Regions from separate parts of the Exiguobacterium sp. OS-77 genome, predicted to be linked through region 3. Evidence: predicted binding sites of a transcription regulator. Region 3 holds the regulator's gene; each other region holds the start of a gene.
The links. The regulator Rex, encoded in region 3, represses fermentation and respiration genes when NADH is low (regulators of the CRP and FNR family bind a similar motif). The targets are predictions, from matches to a motif close to TTGTGAAATATTTCACAA.
Positions count from the first base shown of each region.

Region 1 (7,424 bases), 2.7 Mb from region 3:
ATAATCCTCATAGCTGAATATTTTAATATCATGGACCCACCAATACGTTTTCCGTTCAGGACGCTGGAAGCTGAGTAGATCAATCCGCATCGTTTTTGCGTTTCGTGGTGTGACATATTCACCTTGCAAGTGAATCGCATCGACATCACCGGAATCACGCGGAGCGACGACATACGTTTGATTCAGCTCGCGATCCTTCTCATCAAAGAACCGGACCTTGACGTGGAGCCGGTCGACCCCACGACCGCTCGCTGTGATATCAAAGCGGTAGGCGTTATTCGGTCGTGCCGGCAGCTTACCGGATTTCGCGACTTGCCAGATGTATTTCGGGTCGCCTTCCGCGACTTCCGCATGAAGGACAGGCAGGTTATTATCTTTTGACATCGGATTCGGAGATAAGTCGACGATGTCTGGGTTATCGGCTTTGAAGAATGTCTCATCCTCAAGCATCGAATTAAAGGAGGCGACCTGTTTTGCCTTTAATCCGTCCAATTTGTAGACCGGCGCGTCAATCCGGGCGGAAGCAAACGAGAGACCGATCCCGTCTCCAAAATCGAGGTCAAACGACGGATTCGTCATCCCTTGCGTCCGTAAATACCAGCGCCAATCATTGTTGGCGAGAAACGTCTTACCCCAGTTCAGGAAGGCATTGGCTGAATCAATCGCATCGAACGGTTTCCAGTAGTATTCGTCCGGCACTTGGCTGAGAACAAGGTCGTTTTCCTCGATCATCTCGACGATATCACCCTTTTTCATCCAGGAGAGGCTATCCTGATGTGCCTGTGTCGCATACAAAATCGATTGACGACCAAGATTATAGCCAGCCAGTGTCGGATAACTGATTGACCGTTCGAGTCCATAAGGGGTCAAAATCAATTGTGGTACGGTTCGGGTATCAAGCGGTGCAATCAAGTCGAACAAGGTGAACAAGCCGACTTGTTTCGTTTGTACGAGATCACGTTGTTCCTGTAGAACCTTTAGATTGAAGTCTTGTCGGTCCTTCATCCCCGTGTACTCATCCCGATAAGCGAATTGTTTCAGTCCGAATGCTTTCGCAATCTGTCCGGCTTGTTCCGAGCGACCGGTGTCGAGTAGATATTGCATGAACGTCATCATGTAACCAATCGTCGGTGACGCTCCTTCGTGATGGAAGACGGTATCGTGTGCCGACGTATAGACTTGCACGTCACCCGTTGCCTTGATCTCGCCACCTTTTCGTGGATTTTGATTCCAGCGTGGCGTCGCGATGCCGGTACTCGGTTGCGTCATCTCGTCCGCAATCGGGAATTGCAACCACTTCCCATCGACCTCTTCTTGGATAGCCGTGTACTCCTTAGGCATCTTGACCGGATGATAAAAACCTTCCATATAGACAGTCCGGTAAGGGAGGAAAAAACAGGCGACGACGATCAGTGTTCCGACGATCGAGACGCCCCGGTACAACTTCAGTGGAATCGTCCGGGACGCACGGATAAAGACGGCATTTAATCCGACGGCGAGCAACAAGCTGTAACTGACCATCAAGAGACCAACTAGCTTATTCGGATCGCGGAACATCGCACCAATCAACGGTGTCTTCGTCACGAACAGGACGAACGCATCGGCAACTTGTTCATGGGTACCGGTCGCAAAGACGATCAGCGGAATCGCAAGCAGACTAAAGAACAGATGGATCGGTTGCCGATACGCGACGACGGCTCCTAGCAAGATGAGTAAAAGTGTAATCGCGCCAGCAATCCAAAACGTCAGCGGTAACGTCGTCAAATCAAACATCGGCCACCAGTAGCTCGTTAAAAATAAAACGTTCGTCCAGCTCGAGTGTCGGCTGAACAACATCAACGTATCAGAGACATTGATATTGTGTTGTGAAGCTTGTGATCCAGTCAGGATCGAGCCGACGTACATCAAGAACCAATATCCATTGAATAGTAGAAAAACGAGACCAAACGCACAAGTCGCCCGAACATAAAACCACAGTAACGACGACCAAATCCGTTCTTTGCGACGCGTCCAACTTGTCTTTAGGAAAATGAGTCCGACCATGATTCCCATATAGATCAGCGAGAAAAAGAAATAATGGATCCCCGCCGCCATGAAGGCAAAGACGATCGATAGTCCGGTGATATCAATCCATGTCCGTCGACTCAATCGATCAGACAAACGGAAACCAGGATCGAGCTGTTCGCGAAACTTCGGGTCGAAGATGTTGAAGAACAACATCAAAGCGTAAGGGAAGACGGAATAGCCACATAATAAATAGATATGTTGAATCCGCGTAATCACCCACGGGTTCAAGGCATAAAACAACGCGGCAATCGCAAAGGCAATCAGTGAGAGATAAGAAAAGTGCTTCGAGACATAAACCGAGTGGAGCCGTTTCGTAAAAGCGAACATCGATAAAGCAGAGATCGTCAACAGTCCGATGATGAATGACTTGATCAAGACGGGACCGGATGAGCCAAACAATAGACTGAGTACATAAAACGGTAGGATGTAGAGCAATCGTGCGACATTCAGAAGCGTCGTCGTGCTCCAGCGGTTGTTCCAAGCCCCATAAATTTCTTCTAAGTAGCGATGGGAGGACAGTCCGAAGGATAGATCGCTAAACGTCACCATACCGGAACGAAACAACGGAAAGCTATAAATTAGGATGAATACAAACATACCAGATAGGACAAGGATGTCCTTACGGTACGTATGCATGAAGTTCTTGAGGTGTTGACGGAACGAGTGCATCGGACAACTCCTTTCTGCGAAAATCCGTGCTGACACTCTTCTCTACAGGAGGGCGATATTCCTAGAAATGGATGTACTTATTTTAGCAATGAATACGAGAAGGAACGTCCATCCTAAGACGGAGCGTTACGGACGAATGCTTTCGGGTAAAGACCTACAACGAAACGAGTAGGAGGAAAGCGCATGAAATGGAAGGGAAGAGAACGGAGTTCAAACGTTGAGGATCGGCGAGGAATGGGTGGGAAAGGAATCGCCGGCATCGGTGGTGGTGTCGGAATCATCCTGCTGATCGTCATCACCTTGATGGGCGGTAATCCAGCTGAGTTACTCGGAGACTTAACCGGTGAGGATCAGCAAAATACGACGTACGAAGAAACAGCACAGGAAAAAGAAGCAGCGGACTTCGTCTCCGTCGTTTTAGCGGATACGGAACGGGTCTGGACGAAGGAATTCAAAGAAGATGGTAAGACCTATAAAGAACCGAAGCTCGTCTTATATACGGATCAAGTCAGTTCGGCTTGCGGACAAGCAGGGAAGTCCGTCGGTCCCTTTTATTGTCCCGGTGATCAGAAATTATACATCGATTTAAGCTTTTATGACGAACTACAGACGAAGTACGGGGCACCGGGCGATTTTGCGATGGCTTATGTCATTGCGCACGAGGTCGGACACCACGTCCAGACGTTACTCGGAAAGTCGGATGAGATCATGCCCCTTCGAGAGCAAATGAGTGAGGAGAAGTTCAACAAGTACCTCGTTCGATTCGAACTACAGGCCGATTATTATGCCGGCGTCTGGGCGCATCATGCGCAAGGCGAAAACTTGCTCGAAGAAGGCGATCTTGAAGAAGCGTTGACGGCAGCGAATGCTGTCGGGGATGATACGTTACAAGAGAAGGGACAAGGATATGTCGTACCGGAGAGTTTCACCCACGGCACATCGGCGCAACGAGAACGTTGGTTCCAAAAAGGCTTTGATAACGGCACGATCGAAGGCGGAGATACATTCAAAGCGAAGAATCTATAAAACGAAGCAACGACAGTCCTTTGAAACATCTTCCAGTCATTTCTGTAAAGAAGAGGGAAGGATTCAAAGGGGAGTGTCGAAGTTGAAGCACATCAGTCTATTTCTATTGCTCTATACGGCTGTCGTCGGATTGACGTACATCGTGTCACGATTTGCGCCAGACTTGTTGGTCTACATGGTCTATTTCGCCATTGCATCATTACTTGTCATCACAGGCTATTTGTTGAAACGACTCGTAATGAAACGCTAAATACCAAAAAACCTGTGTTCTGCTTGCGCGGAACACAGGTTTTCGTTATTTAAAAGCCATCTTATGAACGGAACATCGTCGGATCATCTGGAACGTTCTCCAGGTAAGCGATCCGTCCGTTTTCATCGAGACGTGCGATATCTTTTCCGTCTTGCGTGAAGACACTACCGTCTGCCCGTTTTCCGCAAACTGCCCAGCGTGTTTCATACGTTCCGGGTGTTGTTTCTTCCCAGCCTGCATACATATGCTTAATATCCTGATTCGCCGTGAACACATGACAGACGAACTGTTTCCAGGCGTCGATGCCGTGCTTTGGTTGTCCGTTCAGGACGAACGTGATGTCTGTCGTGAATAAGGAAACGAGATCCTCAAAAGCTTGTTCATCTGTGCGTGACGCGTCGAATAAGTCGAAATAACGATTCAATACCATAGTAAAAACCTCTTTCTGTTCATTAAAGTGTCATCATCCGGTCTGTGATTAACGCATGCAACCGTTCTAAATGCTCCGGTGGACAGGAGGCGTCGATTGCTTGACGGATCGAGCCAATCGATTCGCGCTTCAACGTCGATTGCCACGCCTCTTCCGCCTCTGTCATCAGATTCGAGAGTAGACCGATTTCCTGTTCCTGAATTCCCATCAAATCCTCAAAGACACCGCTTGACGCATACAACGTCTGCTTGCCCTCGATCGCTTGATAAATGTCAAAGATTTGAATTTCGTCTGCCGGACGTCGTAAGCGAAAGCCGCCTTTGACACCCGGTACGGAATACAACAGATTCGCCTGGACGAGTTTTCGTAAGAGCTTTTGGAAATAAGTCGGCGAGGCACCAAGTTGCTGGCTGATGAATTCACCGGGCAACACAGCGCGATCCGGAAGGAAGGTCAAAAGCAACATCGCGTAGACGGATTGCTCGACCCCGGTTTTCATTTGCATAAGAAGTCCCCTTTCGTTAAACGTGGATAATGTATATCCATAATAGTTTCATTCGAAAGAATTGTCGAGTTTTATGCTCTCACAAAACCGTCACACCTTTTCGACAGCATCTGCATGGCATCCCCGTTCCGGATTCGGTATACTAAATGTACGATATGTGAAAATATTCACTAAAAGTCGTTCACACTTTGTGAAAGGACGTTTGTATATGAATCCATTAAAAGGAATCGTCCAGATTCCACGCAGTATTCTCATTCAATTCATTATTGCAGCTTTCCTAATGGGGGTTGCGGTCGTCGGTCAATCGTACGGCATCGTGTTGACGGTCGATCGGATTTTCTTGAAGGAACAACCGTTTGAAGCCGTCATTCCGTTACTACTCGTCGTCCTCGGGATGCTGTTGCTCCGGGTCATCGTGACGTATTGGAACGGTCGTCTCGGTACGACGTTATCGGCACACATGAAGCAGGCGCTTCGGGAAGCACTCGTCGCGAAATACACAGGTCGTTCGGTCGAGATGATGCTACAAGGGCAAGCGGGACAGAAGGTCAGTGTCTTGCTCGACGCTGTAGACGAGATGGACAGCTACTACAGTCAGTACTTGCCGAAAGTCGTCCAGACGACGATCGTTCCCTTGATGGTCTTGATCGCGGCATTCAGCTATGACTGGATCACTGGTCTCGTCATGATGATCACGGCACCGTTCATTCCGTTGTTCTACATCATCATCGGCATCATGACGCAAAAGCGGGCGGATGCTCAACTCGAGAAGATGACGGCATTCTCGGGAACGTTCCTTGATACGTTGCAAGGACTGACGACCTTGAAGTTATTTGGTCGTGCGAAACGACAACGTGACGTCATCGAAAAAAGTAGTCTTGATTTCCGGGATGCGACGTTAACGGTCTTGAAGCTCGCCTTCTTGTCGTCGTTGATGCTTGAGTTCATCTCGATGCTCAGCATGGGAATGATCGCACTTGAAGTCAGTCTGCGCTTGATTTTGTTCCAAAGCATTACCTTCATCCCGGCGTTCTTGATGCTCGTGTTGGCACCAGAATACTATCTTGCCTTAAAAGAGATGGGAGCTGCCTTCCATACGGGACGCGGTAGTGTCGCGGCAGCGAAACAGATCGCAGTCGAACTAACAGCAGACGATCGTCCTGTTGCCTTCGGTCAATCAGAACTTGCGATGAACCGTCCACCACGAATCGTCTTGGATGAAGTTGATTTTACGTATCAAGAAGGACGCTTTGCCTTACAAGACGTGACACTTGCGATTGAACCGTATCAAAAGGTGGCGTTGATCGGTCGCAGTGGTGCCGGTAAGTCGACTGTCTTACAGTTGATTGCCGGACTCGCGGATCCAAAAGAAGGACGGATTCTGCTCGACGGGATTAATCGCAGTCAGGTGGAGGAAGCGAGCTGGTTCCGTCAGTTGAGCTACATCTCGCAGCATCCGTATCTGTATGCCGGAACGCTGGCAGAAAACATCGCGATCGGTGAACTCCGTCAAGCGACGCCGGAAGAGATTTTTGAGGCGGCGCAGGCAGCAGGGCTCGAGGAGCTGATTGCGACGTTACCTAAAGGGATCGACACGGTAATCGGAGAAGGTGGACGTGGTCTATCAGGTGGCGAGAAACAGCGCGTTGCGTTGGCACGCGCGTTCTTGAAACGACCGAACGTCATCGTCTTTGATGAACCGACGACAGGACTCGACGTCAAAACGGAGCGATTGCTTCAACAAGCGATCGAACAGCTTGGACAAGCAGCGACAGTCATTACTGTCGCACACCGCCTGCATACGATCGAGCGCTCAGATCAAATCGTCGTCCTCGATGGCGGACGAATCGTCGATCGTGGCACTCACGATGAACTGCTTGGACGTGATTCGGAATATGCTCGGATGCGCAGCGTCCAGAGAGGGGAGGAAACACGATGAAGGAACTACTAGGAGTCTTTCGGTTGATGGTGCATCAAAAACGCGATATCGCCTGGTCAATCTTCTTCGGTGTCCTCACCGGAGTGACAGCGGTCGGTTTATTCGCAGCAAGTGGTTACCTGATTTCAAAGGCAGCCTTGTTGCCACCGATCCAGACGCTTGCCGTCCTGATTGCGCTACAAAAAATCTCGAGTCTGACACGTGCCGCCAGTCGATATGCGGAACGTTATTATTCGCACCGGGCGACGTTTACGATCCTCAGTGATATCCGGACGTCGTTCTACCGGAGACTCGAGCCGCTCGCGCCAGGAATTTTCGGCAAATACCGGAGTGGGGATTTACTTGCCCGGATCGTCGGGGACGTCGAGAGTCTGCAAAATACGTTTTTACGTGTCCTCTATCCACCGATCGTCTTGTTGCTGGTCTTCTTCTGTACGATCTTTTTCGTCAGTTTCTTCTCGTGGACGATTGCCGGGATTCTATTACTTGGTTTGATTCTGACCGGTTTCTTGATTCCGGGTTGGTTCGCGTACCGCGA
Region 1 covers NZ_DF239008.1:2,982,569-2,989,992, reverse strand. Annotated here, with positions in the region: gene EXG77_RS15205 (MFS transporter) at 1-2,736, opposite strand, end outside; gene EXG77_RS15200 (neutral zinc metallopeptidase) at 2,920-3,762, shown strand; gene EXG77_RS16360 (hypothetical protein) at 3,845-4,012, shown strand; gene EXG77_RS15195 (nuclear transport factor 2 family protein) at 4,074-4,442, opposite strand; gene EXG77_RS15190 (Rrf2 family transcriptional regulator) at 4,465-4,947, opposite strand; gene cydD (thiol reductant ABC exporter subunit CydD) at 5,156-6,886, shown strand; gene cydC (thiol reductant ABC exporter subunit CydC) at 6,883-7,424, shown strand, end outside.
Region 1: a site for Rex is predicted at 5,103-5,120, ahead of cydD (thiol reductant ABC exporter subunit CydD). Genes of this name have one in related genera too.

Region 2 (7,424 bases), 780 kb from region 3:
TTCACTGAAATAGAGACTGCCAAGCGTTGCAATCGTTGAGATGATGAACATAAAATGATAGCGTGTCATATGTATCGTCCTTTCTAACGTGTTAAACTAATGCCATCTTATATCATGAGGAGTCGAATCTCACATTGCAAGTGTCGGAAATGGAAATGTTGATCACCTTATCGGAAGAATTGAATATGAGGCGCGCTGCCGAACGATTATTCGTCTCGCAACCTGCGCTTAGTCAACGTCTCGTTGCGATTGAAAGACGCTGGGGAACAAAATTATTCATTCGTTCATCGCGTGGGTTAAGCATCACACCACAAGGAGAAAAAGTAATCGGTCTCGCAAAAGAGATGAATCGAAAGGAACTTGAGTTAAAAAGTGAATTGACAGCAGAAGAGGGTGCCGTTTATGGAACGCTTCGGATTGCCGTCGCTTCCATCATGGGGCAATATTGGCTCCCTCGTGTCTTGAAACGATTCGTTGAGCGTTACCCGCATGTCCGTGTTCAGCTTGTCACGGGATGGTCCAGTGAGATGATGCGTCATATGTTAGAGGAACATTTTCATATCGGGATCATTCGTGGAAACCCGGACTGGAAAGGTGTTAAAGAACGTCTTTTCTCGGATCCGCTCTATTTAGTCGATAGTGAGTTGACGTCAATCGAACAGTTACGCGTGACGGATCGACCATTCATCCAGTTCAAGAGTGATTCAACGTACTATCAAGAAATTTTAGAATGGTGGCAAGATCGGTTCGCAAGTCCACCATCTCGGACGCTGGTCGTCGATCAAATCGAGACATGTAAGCAGATGGCTCTACATGGAATTGGATTTGCGATTTTACCCGAGTCGACGATCCAACAATCAAATGAAGTCATGCAGCTTCCGTTAAAAACATCGTCCGGAAAGATATTAAAGCGAGATACATGGATTTTGTCTACGGAATCGATGCTTGAACTAAAACAAGTTCAAGCATTTTGGGACATCGTAAAAGAAGAAGGAGGAAGTCAGTCAGATGGAATACGCCATTGAAATGCGGCGCGCGCTTCATAAAATACCAGAACCAGGGTTCAAGGAATTTAAGACGCAAGCTTTTATATTGGAACAAATTCGTGCTTATCCACCAGATCGTGTCACGTATGATACGTTTGAAACGGGTGTTTTCGTTCGAGTGAAAGGATTGACTGGGAATCGGACGATTGGATACCGGGCAGACATTGATGGGTTACCGATTGAAGAAGCGACAGGTCTTCCATTTTGCTCGGAACATCCAGGCTTCATGCATGCCTGTGGTCACGATATGCACACGTCGATTGCGTTGGGATTGATGAAACGAATCATTGAATTGCCGGTCATGGATGATGTCGTCTTTTTATTCCAACCAGCGGAAGAAGGTCCGGGCGGGGCAGAACCGATGATTAAAAGTCCGTTGTTTGAAAAATATCGTCCAAGTGAGATGTATGGTCTTCACGTCGCACCGGAGTATCCAGTCGGTACGATTGCAAGCCGTCCCGGCGTCTTGTTCGCGAGTGCTCGAGAAGTCCATATCACGATCTATGGTCAAAGTGGTCACGCGGCATTTCCTCATTTGACGATTGATACGGTCGTTGCGCAAGCAGCCTTGATCATGCAATTGCAAACAATCGTCAGCCGATCCATCAATCCGATGAACTGTAGCGTCATCACGATCGGAAAGGTCGATGCCGGGATTCGAGAAAACGTCATCGCCGGTAGAGCTGTTCTTGACGGTACGATGCGCGCACTCAACGGGGAAGACATGGAAAAACTGGAACGACGCGTTCGTGACATCATTCGAGGAATCGAAGCTTCCTTTGGCGTCAAGATTGATCTGCAATTCGGAAATCGTTATTACGAGGTCGTCAATGACCGACACATCGTTGATAAATTTTCATCATTCGTCAAGATGAATGCGAACTACATTGAATGTGATGCAGCAATGACAGGAGAAGACTTCGGATTCATGTTGAAGGAAATTCCAGGGATGATGTTTTGGCTTGGAGTCGACAATCCGACATCTGGACTTCATCAACCAACCTTGAATCCGGATGAATCCGCGATTCCATTTGTGATTGATTTACTCGATCATTATTTCCGAGAATATGTTTAAAAAAGTTTTATGAAATAATGAAGGACATTAAGCTTTCCCTTTCGAAATCAAGAATGGGAAAGCTTTTTATATATGTAAGAATAGGAGTTTTCGAACATTTTGTGAAAAAAATCACGTGCACATGTGAACAATTTGTTACATCAAACATTATAAACAGACATAAAGGGTTATGTTCTCTATGATACGGTTATAGACCATATAGAGAAGTATGTTTTAGGAAGAGGGGGCTATATACATGTTCAATGATCCCGTATTGCTCAGTCGATTGTTGACAGGGCTCACATTAGCGTTTCATATTATATTCGCGACGATTGGCGTCGGGGTACCACTTATGGTACTCGCAGCTGAATTCATCGGTCTGAAACGCAAAGATCCGGATTATATTTTATTAGCAAGACGGTGGACGCGTGGATACGTCGTTACCGTCGCAGTTGGTGTCGTGACAGGGACGGCCATCGGATTGCAATTATCACTACTTTGGCCGTCACTCATGCAAGTAGCTGGTCAAACGATCGCACTACCGCTATTTATGGAAACATTCGCATTCTTCTTTGAAGCGATTTTCCTCGGTATTTATCTGTACACGTGGGATCGGTTCAAAAACCCATGGTTACACTGGTTGATCGGGATTCCGGTCGTCATTGGTGCGACAGCATCAGCATTCTTCATTACGACGGTCAACTCTTTCATGAACTCACCAGAAGGATTTAAGATCGTCAACGGAACGCTAACGCAAATTGAACCATTAAAAGCAATGTTCAATACAGCAACACCTACAAAAGCAACACACGTCATCGTATCGGCTTATTTAACAGTCGCCTTCATCTTGGCGGCAATCGCGGCGTTCCACTTACTCCGCAAAAAAACACTCTCAGCAGCGGAAACAGCGTATCATAAAAAAGCACTTCGCTTAACGGTCATGGCTGGATTGATTTTTGCTTTCTCGACGGCACTTGTCGGGGACTTCTCAGGGAAATACTTGGCGAAATATCAGCCAGAGAAACTCGCGGCTGCTGAATGGCATTTTGAAACGACAAGTGAAGCAGAATTGATTTTTGGTGGGATACTTGATCAGCAAGAAGACGGCAGTTATGAAATCAAGGGAGCCGTCAAAATCCCATATGCACTCTCGATCCTTGCGGGTGGAGCTCCAGATACAGAAGTCATTGGTCTAAATGAGTTCGCAAAAGAAGATCAAGCACCGCTGATCGTTCACTATTTCTTCGATATCATGGTTTCGATTGGTATGTATTTGGCTGCCATCTCTGCCTTGTTCATCTTGGCATTCCGTTTGAAAAAATTAAATCCTTATAACAAATGGATTTTAAGAGGTGTCTTCATCGGTGGACCTCTGGCGATGATTTCAATTGAAGCAGGTTGGATGTATGCTGAAATTGGTCGTCAACCTTGGACACTGTACGGCATCATGCGGACAGCAGATGCGGCGACGACATCAACTGCTGTTGGTCCGATGTTGATTCTATTCAGTGCCTTGTACTTGATGCTCGGTACGATTTGTACAGTCGTATTATTACGGATGTTCAAGAAAAACCCGGTTGGAAAAGAACTTCAAGAACTTGCTGAAAACCACCACGCGCGTGGGGAAGCTATGTTCGTGGATGATAACAAGTAAGGAGGGAACGATTTGGACGTTCAAACACTAGGAATTACGGTCCTTTGGACTTTCCTGTACGGATATCTCATCGTTGCCTCAATTGACTTCGGTGCTGGATTTTACGCCTTTTATTCAAAATATACGAAGCGGGATCATTTAACGAATCGATTGATTCTTCGTTATCTCTCACCAGTGTGGGAGGTAACGAATGTCTTCTTCGTATTCTTCTTCGTCGGACTAGTCGGGTTCTTCCCGGATACCGCTTATTATTTCGGTACGGCACTGCTCGTGCCAGCCTCAATCGTTCTCGTATTAATTGCGATTCGTGGTAGCTTCTATGCATTTGCCAATTATGGATCAAACGACAGCATGTTCTATACGTTCTTATATGGAGCAACTGGTCTATTGATTCCGGCGGCGATGTCAACGACTTTGACGATCAGTCAAGGTGGATTCATTCGTAAAACGAATGAAACAGTCGAGTTTTTAGGAACAAAATTATTTACGAACTTTTACTCTTGGTCGGTCGTAGCACTCGCTATCGTATCCGTCCTCTATATCAGTGCGATGTTCCTCTTGTTCTACGCAGATAAAGCGAAGGATGAAGGGGCTACTCCGCTAATTCGTAAATGGGCACTCTTCTGGAGTGGTCCAACGATTCTAGTCTGTGCACTCGTTTTCTTTGGATTGAAAAATCAAGCGGCATGGCACTATGAGAACATCTTAAACGGGAACTGGTGGTGGTTCGCTGCTAGTTTCATCTTCTTCCTTGTTGCGGTGACACTCGTCTACATGAAGAAGAATTACGGAATTGCTTTCGTCGCGGTCATGCTACAGTATGGAGTGGCATGGTTCGGTTACGGTTATACGCACTTACCATATATCTTGTATCCATATATCGATATCAACAAAGCGGTCGTTAACGAAACAATGGCTTCCGCACTCGTCGTTGTCTTCATCTTCGGACTCTTACTCTTGATTCCGGCGTTGTACTTGATTTTACGACTCTTCTTGTTCGATAACGATTATGTACGTGGGAAATCCTCAAAATAATGGATGAATACACGCCTCTGCGAATCGCAGGGGCGTTTATAGTATTTTTAAATTGAATCAGGTACACTACTAAGGAAGAGCGATTGTGAAGGAGAGTTGTGAAAATGAATGGAGAGTTTGCAGTAATTGGACTAGGGCGCTTTGGTGGCTCGATTGTCCGTGAATTATCGAAAAATGGGTACGATGTCTTAGCGATTGACTCCGACGAGGAGCGCGTCAATGAATTCATGGGAATTGCGACGCATTCCGTCATCGCGGACACGACGGATGAGAATGTCTTAAAAAGTCTAGGAATCCGAAACTTCGACCATGTCATCGTTGCCATCGGGGAAAATATTCAAGCATCTATCTTGACGACATTGATCTTAAAAGAGCTCGGGGTACAATCGATCACCGTTAAAGCGACGAACGATTACCACGAAAAAGTATTACGAAAAATTGGAGCAGATTTCATCGTTCACCCCGAACGGGATATGGGAGTCCGGATTGCAAATGGTTTAATGAGTTCCAATATTCTTGACTATCTCGATTTATCTCAAGAATTTTCGATCGTTGAAATTAAAGTCAGTGATCGGATGGCAAAACAAACATTGATTGACCTTGATTTACGGAGCAAATACGGAGCGAACGTCGTCGCCATTAAACGTGGAGAAAACGTTCTGATTTCTTTACAAGCTGATGAAATGATTGAAAAAGGGGACTATCTCGTCGTCATTGGTGAAAATGAGGACCTCGACCGTCTAGAGCGTGCGATTCATAAAGTGAAGAACTAAAAAAAGCTGAGGCGCGCCTCAGCTTTACATTTACTTAATTAAATGAGTTGGAATTCTTTTAATCCGTGTGCGATACCGTCCTCAAGGATGGGTTTCGTGACATAGTCAGCGGCAGCTTTCGTTTCTGGAAGTCCGTTGCCCATTGCAATACCCGTTCCGACGTAGCGAAGCATCTCTAGATCGTTTAAAGCATCACCAAATGCAAAGGTATCTTCGCGGCGAATATTCGTCAATTTCAGGAATTGTTTGATCCCTTCTGCTTTCGAAGAACCGACATTGATGACATCCATTGCATGTGGGTGCCAACGAATGAAATCAAATGCGTCATAGCGTTTAACATAATCGCTCTCTTCTTCAGCTGTGCAGTAGACGAGCGTTTGGAAAACATCATGCGATAAGAATGCTTCTTCATCGTGAATCGGCAACGGCATATCAAGCTCCCCGAGTGAATCGACGACATGAACATCATTTGATTTCGTCGTGAAGCCTTTTGTTTCGCCAAGATAAACGAGTGTATGCCCGTTTTCTTTCGCTTGTTGCGTTAAATGCGTTAAATCCGTCTTCGGTTGTGGACGTTTGTAGATGATTTCATTTTGATGAACGACGATTTGCCCGTTATAGCCGATAATCGTATCGATGTTGAGTAGTTCACGGATTCCAGACAACATCGCAGGTCCGCGTCCGGTTGCAAGGGCTACATAGACACCATTTTCTTGAAGCTTACGAATTGCCTGTTTTGTTGATTCCGGAACAAAATGACCATCATGCAATAAGGTTCCGTCGATATCGAAAAAGACGACTTTCTGATTTGCCATGGTTTCACCTTCTCTTTTTAATTGGTCGAAATGACCTGTTCATGTGAAAGTATAGCATAACCAAAAGCGTGTTGCCGGAAGGGAACATGCCGAATAAGGATGAAAAATAGTCCATGTATCGTGTATACTGTACTAAGGACAAAAAACAATGTACTGATAAGGAGTTGCTAGGCATGATTTTTAAAGTATTTTACCAACCGCTTCGTTCGGAAGCACCTGTTCGTGAACGGACAGAAACAATGTATGTAGAAGGGGAAAGCATTCGTGACGTGCGATCAACGATTGACCACCTCAAAGATATCAACATCGAGTTCATCCGCGAAGTCAGCGGAGAATTTTTGACATACGAACAACAACATCCTGATTTCAAGGTTGCGACGTTCGAATGAAGTTCGTCAAAAACCATCAGGCCGCCGTTTTCGCACTCGGTGGACTCGGGGAAATCGGGAAGAACACGTATGTCGTTCAATTCCAAGATGAGATCATCGTCATTGACGCGGGTGTCATGTTCCCAGAAGATGAATTACTTGGAATCGACTATGTCATTCCAGATTACACGTACTTGATCAAGAACAAGGATAAGGTCAAAGGCGTCTTCATCACACACGGTCATGAAGATCACATTGGTGGTCTGCCTTTCTTGCTTAAACAAGTGAACTTACCGATTTACGCTGGGAAGATTGCGATGGGTCTCATCAAGGTGAAGTTAGAAGAGCATGGTTTGCTTCGCAACGCGGAACTGCATGAGATCGATGAAGATTCGGTCATCAAGTTCCGGAAGACAAGCATCTCGTTCTTCCGTACGACACACTCGATTCCGAACTCGTTCGGTGTCGTCGTCAAAACACCACAAGGGAACATCGTGCATACAGGGGACTTCAAGTTCGATTTCACGCCAGTCGGAGAGCCGGCTGATTTAGCGAAAATGGCTGAACTCGGTAAAGAAGGCGTATTGTGTCTTCTATCGGACTCAACGAATGCAGAAGTGGAAGGGTTTACGATGAGTGAACGTGTCGTTGGGGAAACGATCTCAGACATCTTCCGTAA
Region 2 covers NZ_DF239008.1:1,073,907-1,081,330, forward strand. Annotated here, with positions in the region: gene EXG77_RS05195 (disulfide bond formation protein B) at 1-69, opposite strand, end outside; gene EXG77_RS05200 (LysR family transcriptional regulator) at 135-1,025, shown strand; gene EXG77_RS05205 (N-acetyldiaminopimelate deacetylase) at 1,009-2,121, shown strand; gene EXG77_RS05210 (cytochrome ubiquinol oxidase subunit I) at 2,357-3,754, shown strand; gene EXG77_RS05215 (cytochrome d ubiquinol oxidase subunit II) at 3,767-4,789, shown strand; gene EXG77_RS05220 (TrkA family potassium uptake protein) at 4,894-5,562, shown strand; gene EXG77_RS05225 (Cof-type HAD-IIB family hydrolase) at 5,601-6,377, opposite strand; gene EXG77_RS05230 (DNA-dependent RNA polymerase subunit epsilon) at 6,551-6,766, shown strand; gene rnjA (ribonuclease J1) at 6,763-7,424, shown strand, end outside.
Region 2: a site for Rex is predicted at 2,221-2,238, ahead of EXG77_RS05210 (cytochrome ubiquinol oxidase subunit I). Genes of this name have one in related genera too.

Region 3 (7,424 bases):
CGTCACGTTGACACCGTGTTGCTCGAATTCATGTTGAATGAGCGAGACGATATCTTCCGTATTACCGGACATGCTGACGAATCCAATCGCGATATGCATGCATCTTCCTCCTTTCACTGTACTTCTCTACTTTAATTGATAATGATTATCAATGTCAAAGGACATATAAAAAAGCACCTTCCGAAGAAGATGCTTTTCTATACATTAGTCTTGTAGTTCGGCCCATTCCTCAATGGAACGAATGACCGGTTCGAGTTGGCGCCCTTTGTCGGTCAAACTGTATTGAATCTTAATCGGACGATCGGGAATGACAGTCCGGATGACGATGCCTTCCGCTTCGAGCTCCTTCATACGTTCCGTGAGCATACGACCTGATAATTCGGGAATGGCATCTTGAATCTCATTGAAACGACATGTCTTCGTCAACAAGTGACGTAAGATCAGACCCGTCCATTTCTTACCTAAGATTTCAAAGGCATGTTCGACTTTGGGACAAAGAGCCGGTTGGATTGCGACTTCTTCCATCAGCACTCATCCTTTCTATAGTTGTAGTATACCCGCTTCTGCTAAAAAAATCGAATCATTTTACTTAATGTAACAAAAAGAACTAAAACAAATCTATTTACTTTTAGTAAGTGATAAGATATAGTCTGTTTATTGAGTTACTTAAAGTAACTAAAATACATTAGGTAAAAGGAGAAGAGAGCAATGATGGATACAGGACTTTTAATCATTCGTTTAATCATCGGCTTAACGTTCGCTGCACACGGGACACAAAAATTATTTGGTTGGTTCGGCGGACACGGAATCGCTGGAACAGGCGGTTGGTTCGAATCAATCGGCATGAAGCCAGGGAAGGCACTCGCGATTACAGCAGGTCTTGCTGAATTGATCGGCGGCTTGTTGTTTGCAGGAGGCGTATTCCTCTGGATCGCAGCACTCCTCATCATCGGATCGATGCTTGTCGCGATCGTTAAAGTACACGGTGCGAATGGTTACTGGGTGACGCAGAACGGGTACGAATACAACATGGCATTGATCGTCATCGCGCTTGGTGTAGCAATGATCGGTGCTGGAGACTACTCACTCGCTGCACTCATCGGGTGAAGAAAAAGGTGGGTCATTCATGAAGTTTGAGGCATCAACGCTTAGCGCAAAAGACAATTATAAATTACTGATCGGAAGCATCATTCCGCGTCCGATTGCTTTCGTGACAACGCAAGGAGAAGACGGGACGGTCAACGCCGCACCGTTTTCCTTCTTTACGGTCGCTTCAAGCAGTCCGCCGCAACTGGTGATCGCCGTACAACGGACGGATCAGGGGCAGAAGGATACGGCACGTAACATCCTAGCGAAACAAAGTTATGTCATCCATATCGTCAGCGAAGAGATCGTCGACGCAGTCAATGAGACAGCTGCACCACTTGCTTACGGTGAAAGTGAGCTTAAGCGGACGGATTTAACACTCGTCGATAGTGACGCAATCGAAGTACCCGGAATCGCGGAAGCGAAAATTCGCTTCGAGATGCGCTTGACGCAACACGTCGAGCTAGAAGGTGCCGATCTTCTAATCGGGGAAGTACTGCGCTATCACGTTGCAGATGAACTCGTCGAGTCGTTCCGAATTGACGCGGCAGGCTTGAAGGCTGTCGCTCGTTTAGCAGGGAATGATTATGCGACGATCGGGAAGACGTTTACGATTGCCCGACCGACGAAATGATCGAAGTGTGAATGCCTGACTCATCGTATGATTCGTTTTGATTCAAACAAAAAGGAGTGGAGAGACCGGTCTAACTACCGGAATCTCCACTCCTTTTTTCATGTCGTTCATCTGATTCATCAAGGCTGCGGATCGATTTCGTTTGAAGAGGCTTCAAGACCATGACGTTTACTGTACTGATAGCCATCGAGCAAATAAAAGACGATTGCGAGTGCCCATATTCCGACGCAGCTGATCAAGAAAGCGCTGATTGGAGAGACACTACCGTAATACGATAAGATCAACGGATCATTGAGTTCGACGAATAGCTGTATCGTCAGGAGCGTACAGCATAATCCCGAGAGTAAACTGATGAAGAGCCCACTCAATGTCTGGATGACGAGACCGATCATGCAGGAAATCAAGAGGAACAAAGGAAGTGCAGCATTGAAGGCATCTGGACGAATAAAGACGGATACATAATCGGCATATAACGGTACGAAATAGAGAACACCGGATAGTAATCCTAAGATGAGATTGATGAAAAAGCTCTTCGTCCGCATCAGTGTTGGTTCTCCCATCGTTCCATTAATTCGAGCAAATCGACATCAATCTGATCACGTTCTGCCGAAAGTGCCGTTGCTTTCGGAATGTCATTGAAGACTTCCGGTTCGCAAAGCAACTGTTCGATCTCCGCTGAACGCTGTTCGAGCCGCTCAATGTCTTGTTCGAGTTGTTCGATTTGCTGACGGCGCTTGCGCTCTTCCTTCTGCGCTTCTTTATCGATCGTCTTCGATGCCGTGACTTTTGCTGCTTTTGCTTCCTCGGCTTCAAGACGAGCGATTTCTTCTTGCTCCGCCTTCTTCTCCGTGTAGTACGAATAATCACCGAGGTATTCCGTCACGCCGGCTTCACTCATCTCGATGACGCGGGTCGCGATTCGGTCGATGAAGTAACGGTCGTGAGAGACGAATAACAGCGTTCCTTCGTAGTCGACGAGCGCATTTTCAAGGACCATCTTCGAATCCAGATCCAAGTGGTTCGTCGGCTCATCGAGGACGAGGACGTTCGTTTTCCGGAGTTTCAGTTTTGCAAGTGCGAGACGTCCGCGTTCGCCACCAGATAACTCATGGACGATCTTGAAGACATCGTCACCGCTAAACAAGAATTGCCCGAGGACAGACCGGACTTCTTGTTCACGCATCAGTGGCCATTCGTTCCAAATCTCATCGATGACGCGGTTCCGGTCATTGAGTTCTGCCTGCTCTTGATCGTAATATCCGATCGAGACGCCAGTTCCGAAACGGAAATCACCGAAGAGGGGGCGTAAGCGACCGACGAGGACTTTTAGAAGCGTCGACTTTCCGATTCCATTCGGTCCGACGAGTGCCAGCGATTCACCGCGTTGCAAGCGGAACGTGATGTCTTTTGAGACAGCTTCTTCGTAACCGATTGCCAGTTGATTGACTTGAAGAACGTCATTCCCGCTCTGTTTTTCAATCGGGAAGGACAGGACCGTGCTACGCTCATCCCCATCTGGTCGGTCGAGCCGATCGACCTTCTCGAGCCGCTTCCGGACACTTTGGGCACGTTTGGTCGTCGTCGCTCGGGCGATGTTCCGTTGAATGAAGTCCTGCATCTTCGTGATTTCTTCTTGTTGCTGTTCGAACTGTTTCATTTCTTGATCGTACAATGCCGCTTTTTGTTCCAAGTACTTCGTGTAGTTACCGGTGAACTTACGGCAGACATTGCGTGACAGCTCATAGACGACATTGACGACTTGGTCAAGGAAGTACCGGTCGTGCGAGACGATCAGAACGGCACCACGATAACCGCCGAGGTAACTTTCGAGCCAAGCAAGCGTATCGATATCGAGGTGGTTGGTCGGCTCATCGAGAATGAGGAGCTCTGGTGCTTGCAGGAGCATCTTCGCTAAGGCGAGACGTGTCCGTTGACCACCGGATAACGTTTGGATCCGACGCGAATAATCGTCCGGATAAAAGCGCATGCCGTGCAGGACGGAGCGGATATTCGCTTCGAACTGATAACCACCCGCTTCTGAGAAGTCGTATTGCGCTTGATCGTACGTCTTTAGGAGACGATCGTACGCGACCGGATCGTTCAAGATATGCTCCATGCCCATTTCGATTTCCATCCGGCGTAGTGTTCGTTCTTGTTCCTGCAAATGTTCAAAGACGGTCAGCATCTCGTTCCAGATCGTCTCGTTCGATTCAAGACCACTGTCCTGCGCGAGATAACCGATTTTGACATCTTTACCTTTCATGATGTCACCCGAGTCATGACTGAGTTCGCCAGCAATGATTTTGAGCAAGGTCGATTTACCGGCACCATTTCGTCCGACGAGCGCAATCCGGTCGTGCTCTTGTACTTCCAATTTGATATTTTCTAAAATCGGCTCAACGCCGAATGATTTCGAGAGTTGGTTGACTTGTAAGAGTATCATTTCCATCCATCCTTCCACCCTTTAGTCTATCACGAACAAAAGCGCGAGGTCCTGCGGAATATATTATTTGTGACTCTATGTGAAGTGGTTTACAATCAAGGAGAGTAGAAAGCTTTTTGCAAAGATTTGGGTGCCACGATGGATGTGGCCGAAGGGGGAACTGCAGGATGAATGGACCAGACACAAAAATTCCACAAGCGACAGCAAAACGGTTGCCGCTATATTATCGCTTCATCCAAAGTTTATACAATTCAGGCAAGCTCCGCGTCTCTTCTGCTGAGTTAAGCGAGGCGGTGAAGGTTGATTCAGCAACGATTCGTCGCGATTTTTCCTACTTTGGGGCATTAGGGAAGAAGGGGTATGGATATAACGTTCAACATCTCTTAACGTTTTTCCGCAAAACCTTGAATCAAGATGAGGTGACGAATGTTGCCTTAATCGGGGTCGGTCATCTCGGAACAGCGTTTGCAAATTATAACTTTTTAAAGAATAATAGTACTCGGATAGTCGTTGCGTTTGATGCGGACGAAGAGAAGGTCGGAACAACGACGCATGACGTTCCAATCTATCATGTTTCGGACATGAAAGAACAAATCGAAGCGAATCAGGTCGATGTTGCCATCTTGACGGTTCCATCCCAGTTCGCGCAGTCAGTAGCGGATGAGTTAGTCGAGTATGGTGTGACTGGCATCCTGAACTTTACGCCCGCGCGGTTGAACGTGCCAGCGAGCGTCCGGGTCCATCACATCGATTTATCGATCGAGTTGCAGTCGTTAGTTTATTTCATGAAGCATTATTCGCAATCAGCTGAAGGAGTGAAATCATAATGGAAAACCTTATCCCGTCAACTATAGCATTCATCGGACCAGGTAGCTTAGCACTAATCGGTGTCGTCGCATTAATCATCTTCGGACCGAAGAAGTTACCTGAACTTGGTCGTGCTGCGGGTCAGACATTGAAAGAGTTCAAGAGCGCAACGAACGGTATCATGGACGACGATAAAAAGGATGAACCGAAAGAGAAGTGATTGAATCATGGCGATTGATCAAGAACAAAGCGTGACGTCGCATCTGGACGAACTGCGTAAACGGATCGTCTGGTCGCTTATCATCGTCGTCGTCCTGTTCGCTGTTGCATTTCCGCTCGTCCGACCGCTCGTTCGCTTCTTGCAAGCGGACTTAAAAGAGCTCGGTATCGGTTTGAATGCCTTCAACGTCGCAGATCCTTTAATGTTGTATTTGAATCTTGCGTTCATCATCGCAATCGTGCTGGCATCGCCGTTCTGGATGTATCAACTCTGGGCATTCGTCCGCCCTGGTCTGTATGATAAGGAGCAAAAAGCGACATTGACGTATATTCCGGTCATCTTCTTTCTATTTTTGGCTGGTGTAGCCTTCTCATACTTTTGGTTGTTACCTTTCTTATTAAAAGTTTCGACTGAACTAGGGAAGGAACTCGGAATCGAACAAGTCATCGGAGTTGAGAACTACTTCAGTTTCTTAATCCGATTAACGATTCCGTTCGGTCTTCTTTTCCAATTGCCGGTCGTGACGATGTTTCTGACACGTCTTGGTCTCGTGACGCCAATTTTCATGCGAAAGAATCGGAAATATGCGTACTTTGCGCTGTTCGTCGTTGCGGCATTGATCGCACCGCCGGACGTGACGTCACACTTGATGATCTCGGTCCCATTGTTCGTTCTCTATGAAATCAGCATCTTGATTTCTGCGCGGACGTACAAAAAGGTCTTGATCCTCGAGCAACAGGCAGAGCTTGAACGACAGGCGGATTTGATGCGTGAATTGAATAAATGAATCGTGAATTCCTTCCGATAATTTTGGAAGGGATTCTTTTTTATGAAAGCGTTATTTTTATATTGATAAAGCAGTTAGCGATGCGTATACTAAAGTTAATTCATGGGGGCTTAGCTCAGCTGGGAGAGCGTTTGGCTGGCAGCCAAAAGGTCGTCGGTTCGATCCCGATAGTCTCCACCATATTCGTACACTTCAAACTCTTGAGCATTCAAGAGTTTTTTGTTGTTTTCAAAATATGGAAATGCAATATAAAGTGTCAATAAAAACAAATAATTATATAAAACAGACAGAACTGAATTGTTTATTTCCATCTATTTCATTAAACTAAATATACAGAATTTTCGTTTAACTGTTTTGTTGGTAACATCATTATAGTTTTTTAGAAAAGGGGAAAAGAAGTATGAAGAAGGAAATCGCACTCTTGGCAGCTGTCTTGATGACATCTTCCAACTTGGTCAGTGCTCAAGGAGCACTGTCCTCGCAAGATAAGGCAAGCGGTCAAAAGCCGCACGCCCTCTCACTTAAGAAAACAGGACAGGAGAAGGTGTATAAGCAGTCTGACAAGGTCCGTGTCGTCATCGAGATGGAGCAGAAGCCGGCGATTCAAATTGCGCAGGCACAAAACAAGCGGTATAGCACATTGAGCAATGCCGAAAAAGAGTCGATTAAGGATCGCCTCGTAAGTGTCCAAAAATCAGTCAAGTCAGCGATCGCTAAAAAATCGATTCCCGTTACATATAAGGAAAGCTTCACGACCGTCATTAACGGATTCAGTGGTGAAGTCAAGTTCGGCGACATCGAAGACATCAAACAACTCGACGGAGTCAAGAGCGTACATATCGCCCATGAATACGCGCGACCGAAAGCCGATAAAGGTGCAAAACCAGATATGTTATATAGCAAAGATATGGTTAATGCAAAAGAAACATGGCAGGACTACGGCTTCAAAGGGGAAGGGACAATTGTAGCGGTTATCGATACGGGGATTGATCCGTCGCATAAAGATATGGTGTTGAGCCCAGAGACGAAGATTGATTTGACTTCTTCAAAGGTTGAAAGCGCCAAAGAATCAAAAGGACTAAAAGGGAAGTATTTCACGGAAAAAGTCCCATACGGCTATAACTACGCTGATCACGATAGCGAAATCCGTGATTTAGGTGCAGGTGCATCGATGCACGGAATGCACGTAGCGGGTACGGTCGGTGCTAATGGAGACGAAGCGAACGGTGGTATCAAAGGGGTCGCACCGGAAACACAACTCCTCGCGATGAAAGTATTCGGAAATGATCCAGGCATGCCATCGACATTCAGTGATATCTACATCAAAGCGATTGATGATGCGATCGCCCTCGGAGCGGATGTCATCAACATGAGTCTCGGTTCGACAGCATCATTCGTCAACGCAGATGATCCAGAGCAACGGGCAATCGTCAACGCGATGAACAAC
Region 3 covers NZ_DF239008.1:290,740-298,163, forward strand. Annotated here, with positions in the region: gene EXG77_RS01470 (flavodoxin) at 1-99, opposite strand, end outside; gene EXG77_RS01475 (helix-turn-helix domain-containing protein) at 205-525, opposite strand; gene EXG77_RS01480 (DoxX family protein) at 709-1,107, shown strand; gene EXG77_RS01485 (flavin reductase family protein) at 1,127-1,720, shown strand; gene EXG77_RS01490 (hypothetical protein) at 1,840-2,280, opposite strand; gene EXG77_RS01495 (ABC-F family ATP-binding cassette domain-containing protein) at 2,262-4,163, opposite strand; gene EXG77_RS01500 (redox-sensing transcriptional repressor Rex) at 4,331-4,990, shown strand; gene EXG77_RS01505 (twin-arginine translocase TatA/TatE family subunit) at 4,990-5,190, shown strand; gene tatC (twin-arginine translocase subunit TatC) at 5,198-5,977, shown strand; tRNA gene EXG77_RS01515 (tRNA-Ala) at 6,082-6,157, shown strand; gene EXG77_RS01520 (S8 family serine peptidase) at 6,378-7,424, shown strand, end outside.